Regions from separate parts of the Kitasatospora sp. NPDC127067 genome, predicted to be linked through region 2. Evidence: riboswitches for the same ligand, from Rfam matches in the RefSeq annotation. Region 2 holds a riboswitch; each other region holds the start of a gene.
The links. A riboswitch is a leader RNA that binds a small molecule or an ion and turns the genes downstream of it on or off. The one in region 2 is predicted to bind cobalamin.
Positions count from the first base shown of each region.

Region 1 (6,240 bases), on a different contig from region 2:
CGGCACCGTCCGGTCCTGTGATCCTGCCCGGCTCGGTGAACCTGCCCGGTTTCGTGATCCTGCCTGGTCCCGTGATCCTGCCCGGCTCTGCTGCCGTACCCGGCACTGCCGCCGTACCCGGCTCATGCGTCACTCCCAGGGGCCCCGGGCGGGACGAACGGCAGCGATCCGGCCGCCGGCACCCCGCCCTCGATCAGCTTCCACAGCGCGTCGGTGTCGGCGTGCTCCTCGATCAGGTCGCCCAGCCGGTCCAGCCGGGCCTCGCGCGCCGCGGCGAAGGAGGTGTCCGGGGCCGGGACGAACGCCCGGCCCGACAACGCGGCGACCTCGCGCAGGAGTTCGCGGCGGAACCCGTCGTTCTCCAGCGCGCCGTGCCAGGTCGTGCCCCAGACCGGGCCCACCCGGCAGCCGTCCAGACTCCGCCCCCGGCCGTCGGAGACGAACGTGTCCCCGCCCTCGACGGTGACCACCCCGTGGTGGATCTCGTAGCCCTCCACCCGCTGCCCGTACGCCTCGCCGACCGGCCGCGCCAGCACCTTCTCGGCGCCGAACCGCACCTGCGTCGGCAGCAGGCCGAGGCCCTCGACGGCCCCCGCCTTCGACTCGACCTCGTCCACGATCGAGCGCGCCAGCATCTGGTAGCCGCCGCAGACCCCGAGGACCGGCAGCCCGGCCGCCGCCCGCGCCCGCAGCGCCGGCTCCAGACCGCGCTCGCGCAGCCAGGCGAGGTCCGCGACGGTGGCCCGGGTGCCGGGCAGCACCACCAGGTCGGCGTCGGCCAGCTCCTCCGGGCGGGTCGCCCAGCGCACCAGCACGCCCGGCTCCTGCGCGAGCGCGTCCATGTCGGTGAAGTTGGACAGCCGCGGGAAGCGCACCACGGCCACCCGCAGCACGTCCGCGCCGTACGGCCCGGGCCCGTCCGCCCGGTCCACCACCGTCGACAGGTCCAGCGAGTCCTCGGCGTCCAGCCAGAGCCCGGGCAGCATCGGCAGCGTGCCCAGCACCGGACGGCCGGTCAGCCCGTGCAGCATCTCCAGCCCGGGCGCGAGCAGCCGCGCGTCACCGCGGAACTTGTTGACGAACCAGCCGGCCACGTGCCGCTGGTCCTCCGCCGACAGCAGCGCCAGCGTCCCGTACATCGCCGCGAAGACCCCGCCGCGGTCGATGTCCCCGACCACCACCACCGGCAGGGCGGCGGCCGTCGCCAGGCCCATGTTGGCGATGTCGCGGTCGCGCAGGTTGATCTCGGCGGGCGAGCCCGCGCCCTCGCAGACCACCACGTCGTAGCGGCCGCGCAGGTCCGCCAGGCACTCCAGGGCACGCTCCAGCAGGACGGGCTTGCGCTCGCGGTAGTCCAGCGCGCCCACCTCCGCCACCGGCCTGCCGAGCAGCACCACCTGGCTGCGGCCGTCCGCGCCCGGCTTGAGCAGCACCGGGTTCATCGCCGCCTCCGGCTCCACCCGGGCGGCCTGCGCCTGCATCGCCTGGGCACGGCCGATCTCGGCGCCGTCGGCGGTGACGAAGGAGTTGAGCGACATGTTCTGCGCCTTGAACGGCGCGACCCGCACGCCCTGGCGGACGAGCCAACGGCAGATCCCGGCCGTCACCACGCTCTTGCCCGCGTCCGAGGTCGTCCCCGCGACCAGCAGCGCCTTGCTCATGCCCGTCCCTTCTTCCTCAGCAGCATCCGCAGCAGGACGTGCCCCGCGACCGTCGTACCCAGCGCCAGTGCGCCCACCCGCCGGGAGAGCGCACAGGCGCGCTCGATGTCGTCCACCGTCACCGGCCGCAGCTCCGCACCCAGCACGGGCCGGTGCTCCACCCTCTCGCCGTACCGCAGCGCCCCGCCCAGCCGTACGCCCACCGCGCCGGCGAACGCCGCCTCGGCCTGGCCCGCGTTCGGGCTCGGGTGCGCGGAGCCGTCGCGCCGCCAGACCCGCCAGGCCGTACGGGGCTCGGGCGCGGCGGCCACCGTCAGCAGCGCCGTCAGCCGGGCGCCCGGCCAGCCCGCCAGGTCGTCCAGCCGGGCCGAGGCCCAGCCGAACCGGGCGTAGCGCGGCGAGCGGTGACCCACCATCGCGTCCAGGGTGTTCACGGCGCGGAAGGCCAGCAGGCCGGGCGTGCCGGCCAGGGCGCCCCAGGTCAGCGCGTTCACCACGGCGTCGGCGGTGTTCTCGGCCACCGACTCGACCACCGCCCGGGCGATCTGCTGCCCGTCCAGCGCGCTCGGGTCCCGCCCGCACAGGTGCGGCAGCCGCTCCCGGGCCGCCGCGAGGTCGCCCGCGGACAGCGAGCGGCCGATGGTGCGCGCCTCCCGGGTCAGCGAGGTGCCGCCGAGCACCGTCCAGGTCGCGGCCGCCGCCAGCACCGCCCGGCCCAGCGGACGCCGGCCCACCGTACGGTCCAGGGCGAGCGCGCCCGCCGCCACCGCGCCCACGCACAGCGCCGTGTACCCGGCCCCCGCGCCGCGGTCGTCGCGCCACAGCCGACGCTCCAGCCGGGTCGCGGCGCCGCCGAAGACGGCCACCGGATGGCCCCGGCGGGGGTCGGCGAAGCGGGCGTCGGCGACATGGCCCGCGACGGCGCCGAGCGCGAACGCGGCGGCGCGGGCCAGCGGGCGCGGCGAGGAGGAGGGCCCGAGCGGGGTCATCGGGGGCACGGCGGAAGGCAGCTCGGAGTCCGGTGGGGCGGGGCAGCCTGCATCGCGTGCGTGTCCTCACTCAGGGTCCGCGCCCTGGATCGACGTGACGGGGGCGAGAGTCTCCTGGCTTCCGGGTCGAACGCACGCCCGGAGCCTTCCAGCGGCCGTCGACGGCCGCCGTGGCGATGTTCCGAGCGTGCTCCCCGGTGACAGTGGCGGGACCGCGCCGGAATTCCACCGGCTTCCTCTCCATGCCTCCGTTTGGCCCCAGGATCCCATCACGGGCCCGAACCGGGAGTCAACCGAGGTCACGGAGGGGTTGGTCACACGCGGACGCCGCCGACGCGCCGGGGATCGCCCGGCGCGGGGCCGCTGACAGGCCGGGGGATCGCCCGGCGCGGCACCGGTCCGTGGCCGGGCCGCTTCGTGCGTTCGGCGGCTGGGGCAGGACCGGGGCCACGCCTGCGGTTCGGTGGCATGCGCCGCGGAGTTCGGTGGCGGGCACCGCGGAAAGCCCCTCGCCGCCCCCGCCGCCGCCCTCGCCGCCCGCTTCCGGCACCTCCTCGGCGCCGCCGGGCCGCCGCCCGGGTGACCCGGACGGCCCAGCCCGGTGGCCGGGCGGACGGAGCGCCGGTGAACTGGTGCCCGAACACCGTCCGGTCCGTGAGCAACAGAGCGGGGAGCGAAATGCGTTGGGGAACCGCCGCCGTCGTGGCGGCCGCCGCGGTCGGGGCCGCCGTGCTGGTGATCGGCCGTCGGGCCTCCGAGCGGACGGTCCGTCCGGTGGCCGCCGTCCCGAAGTCCGGGCCGGTCCTGGTCCGCGGCCTCGCCCCCGGCCGCGTCACCTTCACCCGCGGCCCCGAGAGCCTGCGCCCCGGCCGCTGGGCGGTCGAGTGGGCGGACGGCGGGCACGCGGTCGTCGAGGAGGTCCTGCACAGCGACGAGCGGGGCGTCACCCGCCGGCTGCTCCGCGCCGACCGGGGCACGCTCACCCCCGGCACCGAGGTCCGCTTCACCCCCCGGGTCCACCTCGGCGACCCCACCGAGGCACTCGGCCTCCCCTTCACCGACACCACCGCCGACGGTGAGCTCGGCGCCCTTCCCGCCTGGCGGCTCGACGGCAAGCGCGGCACCTGGGTGATCCTGGTGCACGGCCCCGAGGCCGACCGCCAGCAGACCCTCCCGGTGCTCCCCGTCCTCGACCGGCTCGGCCTGCCCACCCTTGCCGTCACCTACCGCGGCGACCAGGGCGCCCCCGCCTCCCCGGACGGGCTCAGCCACTTCGGCGAGACCGAGTGGCGCGACATCGAGGCGGCGGTACGGCTGGCGCTCGACAGCGGCGCGGGCAAGGTGATCCTCTACGGCTGGTCGGTCGGCGCGACCACGGCCCTCCAGACCGCGGCCCGCACCGCCTGGCCGCACGCCGTCAGCGGCCTCATCCTCGACTCGCCGGTGCTCGACCTCCCGGTCTCCGCCCGCCGGGACGCTGCCCGGGCCGGCTTCCAGGGCGTCGCCGCCGAGCTCGGGGCCCTGGCCGCGGAGGGCCGCACCGGCGTCGACCTCGCCGACTTCGCCCGCATCGCCGACGGCACCGACCTGCGGGTGCCCACCCTTCTCCTGCACAGCCCCGAGGACCGGATCGCGCCCTTCGGCAGCGCCGAGAAGCTGGCCGCCGCCCGTCGCGACGTGGTCAGCCTCCAGGCCTTCCCCGGTGCCGACCACGCCACCCTCTGGAACACCGCTCCCGACCGGTACACCGAACTGCTCCGCCGCTGGCTCACGCCGCTGCTGTAGGGCGCCGCCGGCGGGTCCTCGCCGGAACGTCTCCCGGACGTGCCGCGGTCGGTGCTCCGCTTCCGCCCCTGCGGATCGGAACGCGGCCCCACCGCCGAGGTCCGAGCCGGCCCGTTGGTTCGACCCGTCGACCCGTCGACCCGATCCGTCCGATCCGTCCGACAGGGTCCGCGAGGCCCGCAAGACCTACGGGTCGCGCCCTCGCCCCCCTCCGCGCGCGGGCGTTTCCGGCTGGGCCGCGCCGGCTTTTCCGGCGCGCTTCCCCCTGCCCACGAATGAACGTTTCCCCCATTCCGCCGTAGGCGCGCGAGAAGTCGGCCGGTCCGACTTCTCGCGCGGCGCGATCCCCCCGCCCCGCCCGTCATCCGTCCGGATTCGGACTGGACAGCTCCGCCGGAAGTCGGCGGAAGGGGATTCCCCGTGCGACCGGCGCGAAAACCACCCCGATGTCAGGGACGACAATTTGCCCGGCCACTGACCCCCCACCCGTACGCACGGTAACCGCCCGAGCATTCCTGGCAACCGGGACGATGCGAGTGGCATGGGCAGGTCACACGTTTCCGGCCAGGCGGTTTGCCGCTGTTGCCCGATCTTGCGGAGGTGCCGCCACCGGTCGCCCGGTCGTACGGACAACCGGATGTGACAGAAGGCCGGTGCAAGGGGAAGACTGCTCGACGTGACGTCTCGGAACCCGCGCGACCGTGATGCCCCGCTCCCGCCGACGATCGGTACCGGTGCGACGGTGACCCGTCTCCCCGGAACGGCCCAACGGCCCGCCGGTGGCAGGCCGGGCGGGGCGGGTGTCCCCCGTAACGGAGTACCCCGGCGGCGAGGGCCCGCTCCGGCTCCCGGGCGGGGCAGGGTTCCCGTGCCCGAGGGCTTCCCGGCACCCGCCGAGCTGGCGCCGCTGGCCCGCCGGATGCTGGTGGACGCCGTCCGCGTCGCCCGCTGGGCCGGTGAGCTGGCCGAGGTCGACAAGCGCGGCGAACTGCTCCCCGAGGACGCCCGCGAGGCCGGCCGGGCGCTGGCCATGACGGTGGGCGCCGCCGCCAAGGCATGGGGGCAGGCGCTGCTGGTGGGCCTCGTGGAGCCCCGGGACGGCGGAGCCGGCCCCGGCTGGCGCCTGCATGCCTGGGAGCACGACGACGAGGCCGTGGTGCGCGGATGGTCGGCGATGTTCGACGCCTGGACCCTGCTCGCCCCGGTGCCGCCCGCCGCGCTGCGCGGCGTGTTCGCCGTGCTGGCCGGGCAGGCCGTGGACCAGGCCCCGCAGCTGCTCTCCTTCCTGCACCTGGTGGACGGCCCCGTCGCCGAGAGCGAACTGCTGGAACTGCTGCGCCGGGGCCTGGACGAGCGCCGGGTCGGCACCGGCCTCGGCGGACCGGGGCTGTCGCCGGTGCCGCACGCGGCCTCGGCCGTCTCCGCCGTCCGCGGCACCTGCCGCGCGCCGCAGATCGACACCCCGGCCGCGCCGGCCGACGTGGCCGCCGTCCTGGACTGGATGCTCGACGGCCTGGAGGCCGTCGGCGCCCTGGTGCGCAGGAACGATGCCGCGGAGCTGTCGCCGCTCGGCCACTGGGCGGTGCGGGCCAAGCTGGAGGAGATCTGCACGGTCGCGCAGACCGCGGCCGGGCACATCGAGCAGAGCGCCTTCGAGCTGCTGAACGCGTGTGCGGACTACTCGCCGGGCCCGGCCCGCGCCGAGTTCCGGGCGTGGGTCGCGGCCCGCCCGGCGGACCGGGCCGTGGGCGAGCTGCTGGAGGCCGCCCGGGGCGACGACGCGCTGGTGCGCGGACTGGCCTTCG
Region 1 covers NZ_JBHXEM010000043.1:46,096-52,335, reverse strand. Annotated here, with positions in the region: gene ACFWJ4_RS19110 (cobyric acid synthase) at 123-1,661, opposite strand; gene ACFWJ4_RS19105 (cobalamin biosynthesis protein) at 1,658-2,650, opposite strand; cobalamin riboswitch at 2,758-2,890, opposite strand; gene ACFWJ4_RS19100 (alpha/beta hydrolase) at 3,329-4,435, shown strand; gene ACFWJ4_RS19095 (hypothetical protein) at 5,304-6,240, shown strand, end outside.
Region 1: another riboswitch for cobalamin. It lies ahead of ACFWJ4_RS19105 (cobalamin biosynthesis protein); the one in region 2 lies ahead of ACFWJ4_RS27640 (ribonucleoside-diphosphate reductase subunit alpha).

Region 2 (6,240 bases):
ATGTGCTTGTAGAGGCTCAGCACCACGTTGTTGGAGACGATCGAGTCGCCCGTCGCGAAGAACGCGACCAGCCGGCCGATCAGGTGGCGCTCGCCCTCGCTGAGCTTCGCCAGGTCGGCGACGTCGGAGTGCAGGTCCACCTCCTCGACGGTCCAGGTGTTCTTGATCGCGTCCCGGTACCGGTCGTAGAACGACGGGTAGCGCATGGGGCGCAGGGTCAGCTCGAAGCCGGGGTCGAGCAGCATCTTGCGGTCTTCGGACTGAGACATTACTGGCAGGCCTCGCAGGACTCGGGGTTCTCCAGGGAGCAGGCGAGGGCGGCTTCCTGCTCCGGGGTGAGGGTCGGGGTGTTCACGGGCGCCGGCGCGGCGGCACGGGCGGCACCGGACGCGGCCTGGGCGATGCGGGTGGCCGGGCGCGAGCGCAGGTAGTAGGTGGTCTTCAGACCGACCTTCCACGCGTAGGCGTACATCGAGCTGAGCTTGCCGATGGTCGGCGCCGCCATGAACAGGTTCAGGGACTGGCTCTGGTCCAGGTACGGCATCCGCGCCGCGGCCAGGTCGATCAGCGCGCGCTGCGGCAGCTCCCAGGCCGTCCGGTACAGCGAACGCACCTCGGCGGGCAGCCAGTTCAGCTCCTGGACGGAACCGTTGGCGTCGCGCAGGGCGTCGCGGGTCTGCTGGTCCCAGACGCCGAGCTCCTTGAGCTCGCGCACCAGGTACGGGTTGACCTGGAGGAACTCGCCGGACAGCGTCTCGCGCTTGAACAGGTTGGACACCTGCGGCTCGATGCACTCGTACACGCCGGCGATGGACGCGATGGTCGCGGTCGGCGCGATGGCCAGCAGCAGCGAGTTGCGCAGGCCGGTCTCGGCGATCCGGGCGCGCAGCGCCGTCCAGCGGTCGGCCCACTGCGGGGCGGCCGTCGGGAAGTGGTCGATGTGCAGCTCGCCGCGGGCGGCGCGGGTCTCGCCGTACGCCTCGTGGCGGCCGAGCTGCTCGGCCAGGTCGGCGGAGCGCTCGTACGCGGTGAGCATGATGCGCTCGGCGATGAGGGTGGAGAGGACCTTCGCCTCGGCGGAGTCGAAGTCGATCCGCAGCTGGAAGAAGACGTCCTGGAGGCCCATCACGCCGAGGCCGACCGGCCGCCAGCGGGAGTTGGACGTCCCGGCCTCGGTGGTCGGGTAGAAGTTGATGTCCACCACGCGGTCGAGGAACGTCACGGCCGTACGGACGGTGGCGTCGAGGCGCTCCCAGTCCATGGCGCCGATCAGGTCGGCGGCCGAGGCGCCCGGGGCGACGTGGGCGCCCAGGTTGACCGAGCCGAGGTTGCAGACGGCGGTCTCGGAGTCGTCCGTGACCTCCAGGATCTCGGTGCACAGGTTGGAGGAGTGCACCGTGCGGCCCGGCAGCGCGGTCTGGTTGGCGGCGCGGTTGGAGGCGTCCTTGAAGGTCATCCAGCCGTTGCCGGTCTGCGCGAGGGTGCGCATCATGCGGGCGTACAGGGTCTGCGCCGGGATGGTGCGCACGGCCTTGCCGGCCAGCTCGGCCTTGCGGTACGCCTCGTCGAACTCCTCGCCCCACAGGTCGACCAGCTCGGGCACGTCGGCCGGGGAGAACAGCGACCAGTCCTGGTTGGCGTTGACCCGGCGCATGAACTCGTCCGGGATCCAGTGCGCCAGGTTGAGGTTGTGGGTGCGGCGGGCCTCTTCGCCGGTGTTGTCGCGGAGCTCCAGGAACTCCTCGATGTCGGCGTGCCAGGTCTCCAGGTAGACGCAGGCCGCGCCCTTGCGGCGGCCGCCCTGGTTGACGGCGGCGACCGAGGAGTCGAGGGTGCGCAGGAACGGCACGATGCCGTTGGACTTGCCGTTGGTGCCGCGGATCAGGCTGCCGCGCGAGCGGATGCGCGAGTACGACAGGCCGATGCCGCCGGCGTGCTTGGACAGGCGGGCGATCTGCGCGTAGCGGTTGTAGATCGAGTCCAGGTTGTCCAGCGGCGAGTCGAGCAGGTAGCAGCTCGACATCTGCGGGTGGCGGGTGCCGGAGTTGAAGAGCGTCGGCGAGGAGGTCAGGTACTCCAGGCGGCTCATCAGGCCGTACAGCTCGGCCACCTCGCGCACGGACTGCTCGCTGTCGCCGACCGCCAGGCCACAGGCGACGCGGAGCAGGAAGTGCTGCGGGGTCTCGATCACCTTGCGGGTGATCGGGTGGCGCAGCAGGTAGCGGGACTGCACCGTGCGCAGGCCGAAGTACTCGAAGCGGTCGTCGCCCTTGGTGTCGACGAGCGCGTCCAGGGCGGCCGCGTGCTTGGTGACGAAGGCGGCGGTGGTGTCGCCGATCAGGCCCTCGGCGTGGCCGACGGCGATCGAGGCGGAGAAGGACACCGAGCCCTGGTTGTTCGCCTCGTCGACGATCTCCAGGGCGAGCAGGCGGGCGGCGAGCTTCGAGTACTGGGGGTCCTCGGCGATCATCGACGCGGCGGCGTCCACGGCCAGCCCGCGCAGCTCGGCGAAGTCCGAGCCGGCGTGGCGGCCGCGCAGCGCGGCGGCGGCGACATGGCCGGGGTCGACCTCGGTGAGGTCGGTGCTGCGGTCGGTGAGCAGCCGCAGCAGCGCGCCCCCGGGGTCGGAGACCGTCGGGTCGGTGAAGGCGGTACCGGAGCCCTGGGCGGGCAGGGTGGCTGAGGCAGCGGTGGTCAAGGCGCTCTCTCCTGGCGGCGATCGGCGGCGGTGATCGGGGGGCCACCGGGCCGATCGGGGCAGGGGAGCACGGCACGAACGCAAAAAGCGTCGCGCGAGGTGACTCCCCGGCCCGCCCGCGAGGCCCGGAGGGGTACTGCTCGGTGCTCGCGCGGCCTCTGCGGGAGGGCCGTGGCGCACGCCGTCGGCAGGTCATCGGACTCGCGGTTACGGCTTCTGCAGCCGCCCGCTCACCGCTGCGGGGCAGTCCCGGATTCGCACCGGGTTCCCCTGCATCGACAGCAGAAGCGAGCATACATGTAGTGCCGCCGGACTGCGGCGGCACCATATGTTGTGCCTGTCGTGTCGCGGATGTGCGTGAGCCGGGCGGCCGGTCAGTGCTTCAGATAGACCTTGTACGTACTCGAATCGCCGGTCGGCGAGGTGAACTGGGCGACCAGCCGGTAGTGTCCGGCGGTGCTCAGGGCCTCGCTCAGGGCCCGGTCGGTGGCCCTCGGCGCGGTGCTGTCGAGGACGACCATGGTGAACCAGCCGTCCCGGATCGCGGCCACGCTGCCGTCGTCGCCGTGGTGCTCGACCCCGGCCCCGTCGCGGTAGTCCGTCCCGGCGCGCGCGGAGATCCACTGCTCGGGCCTGGAGACGCCGCCGAGGTAGTACTCGGCGAGTCCGTCGACCTCGGTGAGGTAGCGGCCCTGGGGCTCCGTGTGGACCCGCAGGACGGCCAGCAGACGGCCGGAGTCGGGCCCGTTCTGGTAGCGCAGGGCGGACTGCTCCAGACCGAGGGCGAGCAGTGCGACCCAGACCAGGATGCCGAGCTGGGGGTGGCGGAAGTGGGCGCCGACCAGCCGGGTCAGGCCGACCCCGGCGAGCGGGGCGGCGAGCAGCATGCCGTAGCCGAGGTGGCGGAACAGCGCGCCGGAGGTGCCGGTCCACAGGTGGGCGGCGGGGACCAGCAGGGCAGTGGCGGTCAGGACGGCCCCGAGCAGGGCGCGCCCGCCCCGGGTGGTGGGGAGGGCGTCCTTCTCCGGCGCGTCGTGCTCGGGCATCTGTTCGCGGCGCGCGTAGGCGATGGTGCCGGCCACCGCGAGGACGGTGAACAGGCCGGCCCACTGGAGCGTGCCGAGCAGGATCGAGCCGGCCGAGCCGGGGGCGTTGCCGCGCGAGGGCGACCACCCGGCGACCCTGCCGAGGGTGCCGTACGGGAGCAGCAGGACGAGGATGCCGAGGGCCGACAGCAGCGCGCGCAGGGCGGCCGGGCCCACCCGGTGGTACGGCCGGGCGCAGGCGAAGGCGAGGGCGACCAGGGCGGGGACGGCGAAGGCCGCGGAGTAGGCCGTGGCGCAGGCCAGCGCCGTGGGCGGGGCGGCGAGCAGGGCCAGGGCCGGATGGCGGCCGGCGGTGAACACCGTGGTCCAGGCCGCGAGGGCGACCAGCAGGAGGGCGAGGGACTCGGGCGCGGCGTAGAAGCCGACCACCACGGTGGACTGGAGGACGGCGTACCCGGCGATGGCGCAGATGGCGACCCGCTCGTTGAACAGCCGCCGGGTCAGCGAGTACAGCAGCACCGTGGTGAGCAGCGCGAAGCCGAGGCTGAGCAGCCGGGTGCCCCAGATGCCGTTGGCGTCGGCGGCGGCGCCGGCCAGCGGCGGGTAGAGCCAGGGCGAGCCGTGCACCCGGTCGACCAGGTCGGTGGTGACCGGGGTGCCGTGCAGCAGGTGGGACAGCTGCTGGCGGCCGGCGACCATGGCGGCGGCCTCGTCGGGGTGCGCGGCGGCCAGCAGGCGCAGCGAGAGGGCGGCCTGGACGGTCAGGACGGCGCCCAGCAGGCCGCGGGCGATCCAGCGGCGGCGGGGGCTGGTGCCCGGGTCCCAGCCGAGCGCGGGGACCTGCGGGATGGTGTACGGGGCCAGCTCGACGCCGTCGGGGTTGTCGACCGCCACGGCGGTTCCGGGCCGTGCGGGGCTGCCCGCCGCCGCGGCCGTGCGGGGCCCGTCGGGGCTGCCCGCCGCCACGGCCCCGGGCCCGTCGGGGTCAAGGTCCGGCTCGGCGGCCGGGTCGTGGGCGGAGCGGCCGTGCGGGACGGGGGAGAACTCGGACTCAGTACTCATCAGGGGTTCCGGATGTCGAAGCCGTAACGGGGGTCGGACACGCGCTGCTTGAACGCGGCGAGGGTGTCCGGCACGGCCTCGACCCGCCAGTCCGCTCGCTTGACGATGTTGAACCAGACGAAGCCGACGATGTCGTCGTGCGCCTCAAGCCCGGAGAACAGCTGGTCGATGTCGGCGCGTTGGCGCTTGCCCTGCTCGGAGGCGGTCTCGCTGATGAAGAAGGGCTTCTGGGAGAAGCCGCGGATCTCGGCCATGGTCGGGCCGTAGAGCGTCTCGAAGGTCTTGGGCCCGGTCTTGGTGAAGTAGCCGGTCATGCCGGCCCAGTCGACGTAGGTGTCGCCGGGGTAGTACGGCTCCAGACGGGTGTTGGGCGCGGGGTCGGTGATGTTGGGACTCCAGACCCAGATCACGTTGGTGGCGCCGGCCTGGTCGAAGAGGTCGTGGACGTGGCGCCAGGCGGCCACGAAGTCCTCGGGGGTGGCGGCCTGACGGCCCCACGGGTACCAGTCGCCGTTCATCTCGTGGGCGATGCTGATGGCGATCGGCAGGTTGAACCTGGCGACGGCCTTGGCGACGCCGCGCACGTAGTCGTCGGTGTCGCCGGCCGCGATCGAGGCGAGCGAGCGGTCGTGCGGCTCCCAGGCCATGAAGGGAAGCGCCCCGGCGTCGTGGATCCGGCGGGCGCCCGTGGTGTCGAAGCCGCCCTTCCAGTGGGCGTAGAACTCCAGGATGTTGGGCTGCTTGCCGATCGCGTCGCGGTAGCCGGGCAGCGCGTCCATCGTGGCGGGGACGTCGGGCAGGGCGGCGCCGAGGTACTTGTGGCTCGGCCTGAGCAGCGGCGTGACGTCGTACGGGACGCCGGCCGGCAGGGCCTTGGGCTGGGCGGGCGCGGGAGTCGCACCCGGAGTGCCCGGAGCGCCAGGGGCCGGGGTGGCGGCCGGGGCGGCCCGGGCGAGGTCCTTCTGCATCGCGAAGCCGGGGTCCTCGGGGCCGCACGCGGTGGTGAGCAGCAGGCCGGCGGCGGCCAGTAGCGGGAGCGCCAGCCGGCGACGGAGCCGGCCGGCCCGTCTCGGGTGGGCGGTCATGGCGATCACACTGCTTCCGTCGGGCGGGGCTGGACGAGGACCCGGCCCACGATGGTGGCGTAGAAGAGGCCGGAGGCGAGGACGAGGGCGAAGTTCAGCGGGCCCATGGTGAGCATCCGCCAGATGCTCAGCAGCACCCAGAGCAGGGCGGTTCCGCCGCCCCAGGCGATGACGCCGATCCAGAACCGCCGGGTCTTGTTCCGCTTGGCGCCGCTGGAGCCGGTCGGCTGCCAGGCCATCCGGTTGCGGCGCACGATGTCCCAGATGGCGAAGACGTGCGCCCAGCCGTACATCATGCGGGCGGCCCAGGCCTCCAGCCGGTAGGGGTTGCGGTGCCAGAGCGGGAAGA
Region 2 covers NZ_JBHXEM010000081.1:32,929-39,168, reverse strand. Annotated here, with positions in the region: gene ACFWJ4_RS27645 (ribonucleotide-diphosphate reductase subunit beta) at 1-269, opposite strand, end outside; gene ACFWJ4_RS27640 (ribonucleoside-diphosphate reductase subunit alpha) at 269-2,674, opposite strand; cobalamin riboswitch at 2,867-3,010, opposite strand; gene ACFWJ4_RS27635 (glycosyltransferase family 39 protein) at 3,073-4,806, opposite strand; gene ACFWJ4_RS27630 (glycoside hydrolase family 26 protein) at 4,806-5,891, opposite strand; gene ACFWJ4_RS27625 (glycosyltransferase family 2 protein) at 5,897-6,240, opposite strand, start outside.

Region 3 (6,240 bases), on a different contig from region 2:
CCGCGCCGATCACGAAGGTGCGGGCGGTGGAGACGCCGTAGCCGCGGTACTGGGCGCCCATCACCACGGTCAGGAAGTCGCCCTCCTCCACCCGGCGGTCGGTGGGCTGGTGGGCGGCCTGACCGGAGTGGCTGCCGGTGCCGACCGAGACCGGGAAGGCGGCCCGGTCGGCGCCGTGGTCGATCATCCGGCGCTCCAGCTCCATCGCCAGGTGCCGCTCGGTGCGGCCGACCAGGATCGACTCCAGCAGTTCGCCCAGTGCCTGGTCGGCGATCTCGGCGGCGATCCGCAGGTCGGCGATCTCGTGCTCGTCCTTGACCACCCGCAGCCGCTCGACCGTCTGACCGAGGTCCACCAGCCGGGCCCCCTCGGTCAGACCCCCCACCGCCCGGTGCCGGGTGACGGTCAGGTCGTGCTCCTCCACCGCCAGTCCCGACACCCCGGACCGCGCGGCGACGGCCGCGACGGCCAGCGCGGAGTCCGACCCGGCCGCCACCGGCAGCCGGGTGACGTCCGGGGCGATCAGGTGCTCCCCGGAGTCGTCCGGCGGCAGGTCGTCCGGCAGCGCGAGCAGCGCCCGCTCCCTGGTCAGCAGCAGGCTCGCCCCGCAGGGCGCGCAGCCCGTCAGGTACCGCACGTTCGCCGCGCGGGTGATCAGCGCCGCATCGGCCCCGGCCGCACTGCAGTGCTCCCTCACCCGCTCCCGCCGCCCCGCGTACGCATCCGCCATGCGTCGAGCCTACGAACCCCCGGCCCGAAGCGCCCGCCGAGCACCCCCGGCAGAACCCCCAATACCCCTTGCACGCCCCCCTGCGCGACCGCGGCACCGTCCCCCTCGGACCCGCGCCCCGCCCCCCACGCAGCGTGCCACCGAGGGGCCTCGCACCCCCCGGTGGCCCCTCGGACCTCGACCGGTCGCTACGTTCCGTCACGGATCTGTCACTTCCGGTCCTGTGCGAGTGCGACCCGGTCGGCGGCCGGCGCGTCGACTTCCGCGAGGAGCGCCGACCCGGGGCGCACCCGGCCCCCGGAACGCGAACGGCGCCTCCCCACCGCGGGGAGGCGCCGTTCCGGCGTGCGCGGGCAGGCCGCTGCGCGCGGCCGGGTGGCTCAGGAGCCCTCGGGCGTCCAGCGCTTCTCGACCCCGGCGAGCTTCCAGTACCCGATCGCGATCGCCCAGACGACCACGAACAGCCCGGCGATGGCGTAGCCGACGTTGTCCAGCGAGATGTCGGCGATGAAGCCGGTGACCGGGTCGGTCAGATCGAGCTTCTCGTGCAGCACCCCGACCAGCTCGATGGTGCCGATGACGAAGGCCACCGCGATCGACAGACCGGTGATGGTCAGGTTGTAGTACACCTTCCGCACCGGGTTGGCGAAGGCCCACTGGTACGCGAAGTTCATGAACGTCCCGTCCAGGGTGTCGAACAGGCTCATCCCGGCCGCGAACAGCAGCGGCAGGCAGACGATCGCGTACCAGGGCAGCCCGGAGGCGGCGCCCGAGCCGGCCATCACCATCAGGGTGACCTCGGTCGCGGTGTCGAAGCCCAGCCCCAGCACCATGCCCACCGGGAACATCTGCCCGGGCCGGGTGATCGAACGGGTCGCCCGGTTCAGCACCCGGGCCATGAAGCCGCGCGAGTCGAGGTGCGCCTCCAGCTCCTTCTCGTCGAACTTCCCGGCCCGCATCGAGCGGAACACCCTGAGGATGCCGAGCAGCGCCGCCAGGTTGAGCGCGCCGATCAGGTAGAGGAACACGCCGGAGGTGGTCGTCCCGATCACGCCGAGCCACTTGTGGGTGGCCGACTCGTCGTCCATCAGGGTGTTCGCCAGCTGCGCGCCGCCCGCCACCAGGGCGGCCATCAGCACCACCATCGAGGAGTGCCCGAGGGCGAACCAGAAGCCCACCGAGACCGGCCGCTTGCCGTCCGCCATCAGCTTTCTGGTGGTGTTGTCGATCACCGCGATGTGGTCGGCGTCGAAGGCGTGCCGCATCCCGAGGGTGTACGCGGTGATACCCAGGCCCACCCCGAAGACCTGGGTACCGACCGCGTACTTCTCGGGTGCGACCAGGAAGATCAGCGTGCCGAAGGCCACCACGTGCATGGCCACGATCACCGCCATCAGCCCGGCGGTACGGACGGTGTCCTCGCGCCGCCACTGGAAGCTGGGCAGCGCGGAGGGGGCCGGTTCGGCCCCGGCGGCAACGGTTTCGGGCAGGGTCATCTGCGGATCACGCTCCAGCACCTCGTGGAAAACCTCGTGAGATGCCGTGGCCGGTCTCCTGGCTGACGGGACGCCCGTACCCGCCTTCCCAAGCGCGCGAGGCGCCCAGTGGCTCCATGGGTACGGACGACGTTCCTCCGCGGACGGAGGAACGACCCGATCACAGTGGCGAGGGCCGCTCCGGGCTGGGACCCCTGAGGGTCCGTCACCGGTCTTCCCGAGCACCACGGCGGGGAACACCGTAGGGGTCACGCCCCGACCCGTGCAAGGTTGCGCACCTGCGCAGGTGTCCAGGATCACAGACCGCCGCCTGCGAGAATGTCCGCATGCATCTCGTACCGGCCGACCGCGCGGGCCACCGCACCATCGACGGGCACCGGGTCTGCGAGGCCATCGCCGCGATCGGCGACCCGGCCCACGTCCGGTCCTGGGCCGAGCGGTTCTCCCTGCTCGCCGACCCCGGCCGGCTCGCCCTGCTGCTCGCCCTCCACCGGGCCGGGCCGCTCGCCGTCACCGACCTCGCGGTCGCCACCGGCATGCGCGACCCCGCCGTCTCCCAGGCCCTGCGGCTGCTCCGCACGGCCGGCGTGGTCACCGGCGACCGGGACGGACGCGTGGTGCGCTACCAGCTCGTGGACGAGGCCATGCGCCCCCTCCTCGACGAGTGCGCTGCCGGCGAACACCACGAGCCCACCGCGGCCACGGGCTGACCCACTGGCCCGGCCCCGGAACCGCGCCGCGGCCGGAGCGGATGAGTACGATCATGACGTGCCGTCCCGCCCCCACGCCTGGCCCGCCGACCGGTGGAACACCCGACCGGTCAGGGCCCGCGTGCTGGCGGTCGCCCGCACCCTCACCTCGGCCACCCGGGTCCTGGACGTCCTGACCCTGCTGAACCCGGACGGCATCGAGCGGTACTTCACCGTCAACCCCGGCTCCGCCTTCGCCGACCGCGCCCTGGACGAGTACCTGCACGGCCTGCCCGGCTTCACCGTGCTGGACTGGGAGGACGCCGTCAGCCGCCGCTTCGACCTGGCCGTCGCCTGCGCCGTCCACTCCTCCATGCACCGGCTGGACGCCCGCCTCGTCGTCCTCCCGCACGGCGTCGGCTACAACCGGCTGGTCACCGAGTCCACCGGCGACACGGTCACCGCCGCCGGTCTGTCCCGCAACGAACTCACCCACCGCGGACGGGTGTTCGTGGACGTCCTCGGCCTCTCCCACCCCGAGCAGCTGGACCGGCTGCGGGACTCCTGCCCCGAGGCGCTGGACGTCGCCCGGGTGGTCGGCGACCCCTGCTTCGACCGGATGCTCGGCAGCCGGCGCTCCCGCGACGGCTACCGCGCCGCGCTCGGTGCCACCGGCGGCCGACGGCTCGTCGTCGTCAGCTCCACCTGGAGCGAGCACTCCTTGTTCGGCCGCCGCCCGGACCTCCCCCGGCGGCTGGTCCGCCGGCTCCCCGCCGACGAGTACACGGTGGCCGTCGTCCTGCACCCCAACGTGTGGAGCCGCCACGACCCCGAAGCGCTGCTCGACGACGCCCGCCGGATGGGCCTGCGCCTGATCCCGCCCCACCAGGGCTGGCAGGCCGCGCTCGTCGCCGCCGACTGCGTGATCGGCGACCACGGATCGGTCACCGTCTACGGCGCCGCCCTGAACCACCGCACCCTGCTCGTCGCCACCGGCGCCGCCGAACTCGACCCCCGCTCCCCCGGCTACGCCTTCGGCCAGGCAGCGCCCGTCCTCGACCCGGACGGGGACCTCGCCGCCCAGGTCGAACAGGCCCTCGCCCGGGACCCGGCCGACCTGAGCGCGATCACCGACCGCTCGCTCGCCCACCCCGGCGAATCCGCCCGGCTGCTGCGCCCGCTGCTGCACTCCTTCCTGGCCGGGCTGGACGAGCCCGCGGACGAACCGGCCCTGCCGCCCTACCCCAGGCCGGCCCCGTGCCCCGGCACCGTCGACCGGCCCACCGCGTACGACGTCGAGGGCCGGAGCGAGGGCACCGAGGTCAGCCTGCGGCGCTACCCCTTCGACCCGCACGACCACGCCCCGCGCGGCTTCCACGCCCTCACCGACGAGCACCCGGGCGACGCCCTGCGCTACACCGCCGAGGTCCTGGCCCGCACCGAGGTGCACGCCGAACGCCCCGCCGGCCGCTGGCTCGCCGACTCCGCCGCCGAACTCCCCGGCCTCGCCGTCGCGGTGGCCGCCCTCGGCCCGGCCCGCCACCTGCTCCGACTGCGCGCCGGCCTGCTGCTGGAGGCCCGCGCCGAACCGGACTGGACCTGCCCCGACCCCGCCGTCGACCCGCTGCTGCTCGGCTCCGCCGTGGCCTGCTGGCTCGCCGACGGCGGCGACCCGGCCGGCCTCCCCCGGCACGGCCTCACCGTCCGCACCGGCGAGCACCGCACCCGGGTGTCCTTCCGCACCGGCCCCTGAGAAGGGCGCTACTGCGGCAGCTCCCGCAGCCGCGCCCGGCTGCGCTCCGCGAGCTCCACGTCGTCCAGCTCCTCGGCGAGGGCGAGCAGCAGGGTGTGGGCCTGCGCCTCCTTCGCGTACTGGCCGCGCTCCTCGGCCCGCCGGGCGCAGTCGCCCGCGTGGGCGGCGGCGAGCTCCGGCTGCCCGAGCGCCCGGTGGGCCCGGGCGCGGACCAGCGGCAGCTTCATCAGCATGTCCTCGTCCCGCGTCCGCTCGGCCCGCGCGGTGGCCTCGGCCAGCCGGGCCAGCGCCTCCTGCGCGCGGCCGTCGGCGATCAGCGCCTGCGCCAGGTTGTAGCTCTGGACGATCTCGCCGTGCTCGTCGCCCCGGTTCGCCGCCAGAGCCAGCGTGAACCGCCGCACCGCGTCGCCCGGGCGGCCGTCGGCCAGGCAGAGCAGACCGTCCGTCTCGTGGAGCACGCCCACCACCCGACGGTCGGTCACCAGCGGGACCTGCTCCGCGGCGAGCGCCAACTGCTCGGCGGCGAGCCGGTATTCCTTGCGGTCGAAGTGGGCCCGGGCGAGCTGGTTGCGCATCCGGACCACGGCGGCCGGCTGGTTGTCCCACTGGGCCGACTCGATGCCGAGCCGGTGGGTGGCGATCCAGTCCTGGTAGAGCCTGCGGTCGTGGTACAGCAGCCAGAGCGACTCGCACAGCCGCCACACCTCGCCGTGCCACCCCTGCCGGGCCGCCTCCTCCACCACCGCGCGGAAGTTGGCCCGTTCCGCGTACAGCCACTCCAGGGCCGCGGTGTCGGAGGCGAAGCGGGGCAGGTCGTCGCCGCTCGGGTCCTGCAGGCGCAGCCTGCTCCCGGCCATCGCACGGTCGGCGACCGAGGCCCGGCCCCGGTAGTACGCCACGACGGCGGCGAGGAGTTCCCCGCGGCCGGCCAGTTCCCGGGTCCGGCCGTAGGCGTGCAGCCGCACCACGTCGTGGGCCCGGAAGCGGTCCTCGCGGTCGCCGTCCACCACCTCGTCCAGCACGTGGACGCCCCGTAGCTCCCCGATCGCCTGCCCGGCCCGCTCGACGCCGACCGCACGCGCCAGTTCGGCGGAGACGAAGGGGCCGGGGTGCACGCCGATCAGGTGGTAGAGCGCCCGGCCCGGCGCCGACAGCCGCTCGTAGACCAGGTCGTAGGTCGCGCCGAGATCGCTCTCCTCGTCCTCCAGTATCGCCAACCTGCCCTCCCGGTCGTGCAGTTCGGCCACCACCCGGCCGACCGGCAGATGGTCCCGGTCCAGCAGCTGGCTCCCGACCGCGTTCAGCGCGAGCGGCAGCCCGCCGCACAGCTCGACCAGTTCCGCCAGTTCCCCGTCGGTGCCCCGCCCCGGGCCCACCCAGCCGCGCACCAGCTCGGCGCCCGCCCTCGCGCTCAGCGGGCCGAGCCGGCGCACCACGGCGCCGTCCGTCCGCAGCGCGGGCAGCCGCCGCCGGCTCGCGACCACCACCAGCCCGCAGGCCGGGAGCAGCGCACGGACCTCCGCGGCGTGCTCGACGTTGTCCAGGAAGAACAGGCACCGGCGCTCGGCGGTG
Region 3 covers NZ_JBHXEM010000023.1:2,921-9,160, reverse strand. Annotated here, with positions in the region: gene ACFWJ4_RS12785 (M24 family metallopeptidase) at 1-730, opposite strand, end outside; gene ACFWJ4_RS12780 (HoxN/HupN/NixA family nickel/cobalt transporter) at 1,111-2,226, opposite strand; cobalamin riboswitch at 2,257-2,470, opposite strand; gene ACFWJ4_RS12775 (metalloregulator ArsR/SmtB family transcription factor) at 2,553-2,936, shown strand; gene ACFWJ4_RS12770 (hypothetical protein) at 2,995-4,668, shown strand; gene ACFWJ4_RS12765 (AAA family ATPase) at 4,677-6,240, opposite strand, start outside.
Region 3: another riboswitch for cobalamin. It lies ahead of ACFWJ4_RS12780 (HoxN/HupN/NixA family nickel/cobalt transporter); the one in region 2 lies ahead of ACFWJ4_RS27640 (ribonucleoside-diphosphate reductase subunit alpha).